2 regions of the Arthrobacter sp. zg.Y820 genome follow, and region 1 is predicted to be linked to the other one. Evidence: predicted binding sites of a transcription regulator. Region 1 holds the regulator's gene; the other holds the start of a gene.
The links. The regulator Rex, encoded in region 1, represses fermentation and respiration genes when NADH is low (regulators of the CRP and FNR family bind a similar motif). The targets are predictions, from matches to a motif close to CTTGTGAANNNNTTCACAAG.
Positions count from the first base shown of each region.

Region 2: QNN99_RS15835 (queuosine precursor transporter) is a predicted target of Rex. The motif match lies at 1,407-1,426, and genes of this name have one in related genera.

Region 1 covers NZ_JASKLX010000001.1:389,792-392,182, forward strand. The annotation lists gene QNN99_RS01770 (HAD family hydrolase) at 1-465, opposite strand, end outside; gene QNN99_RS01775 (glutaredoxin family protein) at 554-808, shown strand; gene QNN99_RS01780 (redox-sensing transcriptional repressor Rex) at 941-1,651, shown strand; gene QNN99_RS01785 (hypothetical protein) at 1,660-2,391, opposite strand, start outside.
Region 2 covers NZ_JASKLX010000014.1:74,307-76,697, reverse strand. The annotation lists gene tgt (tRNA guanosine(34) transglycosylase Tgt) at 1-542, shown strand, start outside; gene QNN99_RS15835 (queuosine precursor transporter) at 539-1,276, opposite strand; gene QNN99_RS15830 (TetR/AcrR family transcriptional regulator) at 1,490-2,170, shown strand; gene QNN99_RS15825 (hypothetical protein) at 2,163-2,391, shown strand, end outside.

The DNA of each region.
Region 1 (2,391 bases):
CACAGTTCCCAGGGCGCCCGTCAGGTGCAGCCGGTCCGCGATCACTGAAGCCACCTCAACGGGCGTGCCGGTGACCAGCCAGACGGGACGGCCGGATTTCATGTGCTGCTCGGTCAGCGCCCGGGTTCCCGGCCAGATCTTGGATTCGATCATCTCGTCGTAGACTTCTTCGCCGAGGACCCTGATATCTGCCGCGGCGAGGCCCGTGGCCAAAGTCAGGGCGGCGTCGCGCACCGAGTGCACGTCCTTGAGGTTCTCGCCCTGCAGCATGAACCGTGCCTGCTTGCGGGCGAAGCCAAACGCCTCCCGAAGCGTGAAAACCTTGCGCTGGTACATCTTGCGGCCCACATGGAACAGGCTGGCTCCCCGCATCAGGGTGTTGTCCACATCAAAGAACGCAGCCTCGCCAGGTTTGACCGCCGCTGCTGGAGGCTCGGCGGCTCGTACTGCGGTGGTTCGGGGCATACCCCTGAGTCTACGCATTAAGTCGCCGGGGTCACGGTCGCCCGTTCGGCGGAACGCAGGTACTGGACCGGGCGGCTATTTTAGAAGTATGACCTCCTCGGACACGTCCCCAGATCTCCTCCTGCTCACCCGGCCGGGCTGCCACCTGTGCGAAGCGGCCCGTGCGGTTCTGGAACGGATTCGTGCTGACCTCGCCATCAGCTGGCGCGAACAGTCCATTGAAGGCGATGCGGAACTGACGTCCCGGTTTGGGGAGGAGATACCGGTGCTCCTGATCGACGGGGTCCAGCGTGATTTCTGGCAGCTTGATGAGGCTCGGATCCGCCGGCTCCTGGGAGCCTAGGATCCGGGGCTTTGTCCCGCCCTGCCTCGGGCTTAGAGTGGGAAAACCGGGTAGACCTGGCGTACCGGGCAGCATCAGGTGCGGCACAGGCTCGCGCCCGCCGCGGGAGTACCCAACAAATGATAGGGACATGTGAGCATCTCCGAGGAACCAGGCCGACCGGCCGGTGCAGTTACCGCCCGGCATATTCCGCCTGCGTCGCTGGCCCGCCTGACGATCTACCTGCGGGCGCTGAGCAGCATGCTGGGCGAGGGCATTGAGCGGGTCTCATCGGATGAGCTGGCGGAAGCGGCGGGGGTTAATTCCCCCAAGCTCCGCAAGGACCTTTCCTATCTGGGTTCCTACGGCACCCGCGGCGTGGGCTATGACGTGTCCTACCTCAGCGAGCAGATTGCGGCCGCCCTGGGCCTGACCCGGAACTGGCGGGTGGCGATCGTCGGTGCCGGAAACCTGGGCAGGGCCCTTGCCGGGTATCCGGGATTCGGGTCGCGCGGATTTGAGGTGGTTGCCCTGTTCGACGCCGACCAGCTGGTGATCGGACAGGAAGTCGGCTGGCTGCGCGTCAGTTCCGTCGACGTCATGGAAAGCGTCCTGGACCGTGCCAAGGCCAACATGGCCGTCCTGTCCGTCCCCGCCGACGTGGCCCAGAACCTCTGCGACCGGCTGGTCGCGTGCGGCATCACCAGTATTCTGAGCTTCGCGCCAGTGGTGCTGCAGGTTCCGGACCACGTTCAGGTGCGCAAGGTGGACATGGCCACCGAATTGCAGATTTTGGCCTATCACGCACAGCGGGCCCAAGTCTCGGACATCGCCTCCGAAGCCCGGTCCCGGCTGGCCACCTAGCCTCGCGGTCAGCGCATACTCAAGTACCGGCTGCGCCGGGGTCGAAAGTACCTGTTGCATTCGTCCAGATAGAGCAGCGAGAGTCCCGCGATTGCCACCAGCACGGCAAACACCTGCAACACGGCCGCGGCCTGCATGGTCGCTACCAGTGCCATGGGAGCCAAGACCGAGGCGCCGATGCGCGCCCAGTTCCGGCCCTCCCGTATCAGGACGGCGACCAGCAGATAGAGACCGAAGACCACCAGGGCGGTGGCGAGTGTGACCGTCTGGATGGTGGTTACATATTCTGCGGCGTCGACGCCGAATATCTCGAGCAGGCCGGCATAGGCCGGAGGTTCCGTGACCGGGGCGCGGCTCGCCGCTATGCCTCCGCCGAGACTGATGATGCCGGCCATCACGATGGCGGCAAAAGACAGTCCCACTGCCCGCGGACGTCGGCCCTTCCACTCCCGGTAGGGAATCCGTGCCGGCACCGCCGGCCGTGGAGTGGCTGCGGGCGGTGCGGGCACTGAAACGCCGCCCGCCGTGCGGCCAAACGGGATTCGGCCGGACAGGGGGAGTGCAGCCGCCTCTTCGCCGGGAGGCATCTGCGGGGTTTCAGGTGCTGTGATGGGTGGTGCGTCCGGTGGTGTCCCGGAGCGTGTGGCCGGGTCCGTTTCCGGTTCCGCCGTCAGGGTCGCCACCGCCGTTCGGGGCTCCGGGCCCAGGCCCGGGTCCGACGGCGTTGTCTCGAGGGCCGG
Region 2 (2,391 bases), on a different contig from region 1:
GCGCCCAGTACGAGGACCTGCGCCGGAAGGCCTCCCACGATTTGGGGGCCATGGACTTTGACGGGTTCGGCATCGGCGGCGCCCTGGAGAAGGAAAACCTCGGCACCATCGTGCGCTGGTGCACGGAGGAGCTGCCCGAGGACAAGCCCCGCCACCTGCTGGGCATCTCGGAACCGGACGACATCTTCACCGCGATCGAAAACGGGGCCGACACCTTCGACTGTGTCTCCCCCACCCGGGTGGCCCGGACCTCGGCGTTCTACACCCCGCACGGACGGTTCAACCTGTCCAACGCCCGCTTCAAGAAGGACTTCACACCGCTGGTGGAGGGCTGCGACTGCTATGCCTGCGCGCACTACACCAAGGCGTACATCCACCACCTGTTCCGGGCCAAGGAAATGGTGGCGTCCACTCTGGTGTCGATCCACAACGAGCGCTTTACGGTGAAACTGGTCGACGACGCCCGGCTGGCCATCGAGGACGGCTCCTTCTTCGATTTCAAGGCCGACACCCTCGGGAAGTACTACAGCACCAAGATCTAGCCGGCAGGCGCGGCCGCGTAAATCGCCGCATAGCTCGGTTCGCGCTTTTTGATGGCCTTGATGACGACTGCCGTGACCGGCACGAAGAGGAACTCGATGAGTGTCTTGTACACGAAGCCGAACAAGACGTAGTTGATGAAGCCGGCTGCGTCGGTTATTCCGATGACCGGCGCGGCCACGGCACAGAAAATCAGCGTGTCGGCGAACTCGCCCACGCCGGTGGAGGCCATCAGCCGGCCAATCAGTGCCCGTTCCCGGAACCGTTCCTTCATCTTGACCAGGACCCAGGAGTTGAGGGTCTGGCCGGCAAGGAAGCCGAGCAGGCTGGCCGCGACGATCTGCCAGACCGGACCCAGCGCCAGTTCCAGGGCCGCCTGTTTGGCTTGCCCGTACTCGTCGTCGAAGCCGGGCAGCGCAATGATGACGGCAAAACTGATCGCCGCTACGGCGGCCACCGCGAAACCCGTGAAGATGGCGCGCCGTGCTGCCTTGAAGCCGTACACCTCGCTGATGACGTCACCGAGGATGTAGGCCAGGGGAAAGAGGAAGAAGCCGCCGTCGGTCACGATGCTGAAGTCGCCGAAGATCGGCCCCAGCACCACGCCCTTGGTGGCCCCGATATTGGAAATGACGATCACCACGCACATGAGCGTCAAAATGATGTCGTAATGGGAGCTGCCGCGGGCCGCAAAGGACGGAGCGGATGCCGGAGCGATGCCGGTCGGGGTGTGCATGATGGGTCCGTTTCGTAGTGGTTCGCCGGAGCCTTCTCCGGCTGTATTAGCACTGTGCCCGCTGCACCGGGCTGCCCGTGGGGGCCGTCGTCAATTCTGCCACGTTCTGCTCGGCACTCTGCTCCGCACGTTTTTGAACGTGTTCAAAAACGTGGTGTACTGGCGGGCGGGCCGGCCACTGCGGGCTGACATCTGAAGAAACAGGGATCGATGATGGCCGCGACGGTCAAGAGCGAACAAACCCGGCGGTTACTGATCGATTCGGCGCTGCTGCTTTTTCGCACCCACGGTTACGCCAAGACCACCATGCGCAGCATCGCCGAGGCCGCCGACGTCTCGGTCGGCAACGCCTACTACTACTTCCGGTCCAAGGACGAGCTCGTGGCGGAACTGTACCGCTTCCTTCAGGATGAACACCGCAGCCGGGCGCTGCCGCTGCTGCGCGAAGGGCACAACCTGGGCGAGCATCTGCGGCTCATTCTGCTGGCCAATTTGGACATTATGGCTCCGTACCACGACTTTGGCGCCCATTTTCTGCGGACCGCCCTGCCGCCGTCGTCGGCCCTCGAGCCCCACGGCCGCCGGGGCTCCGCGGACGCCGGCATCGGCCGCGCGAAATCGATCGCCCTGTTCCGGCAGGCGGTCACGGCCTCGCGGCCGCAGCCGCCGCTGGCCATCCGGGATGACCTGCCCGAACTCCTGTGGCTGGTGCACATGGGCGTGACACTGTTCTGGATTTATGACCGCTCGCCCGGACAGCGGCGCTCCCGCCGACTCGCGCACAATGTCGCCCCGCTGGCCGCAAAGCTCGTCGTCCTCTCCCGCCTTCCCGTGGTCCGCAATATCGTGGAGGATGTAGTCCGCCTATTTCAGGGAGCCAGACGCGATGACTGACAGCGCCGACGACGTCGCACCACCTCCGCTGCTGGCCCCCACCGACGCCCCGCACCCCGAGCCGCGGGTGTTTCCGGGGCCGTTGGCTGCGGCGCTCGGCTATGTCGTTGCCTGCCTTGTGCTGGCATCCATCGCCACCGCCGCGGTGGGCTGGGGAACGGCGCGGGATTTTTGGGGCTATGTCTGGACCGTCGTCGTCGCCGCGTTTTACGCCGCCGGAC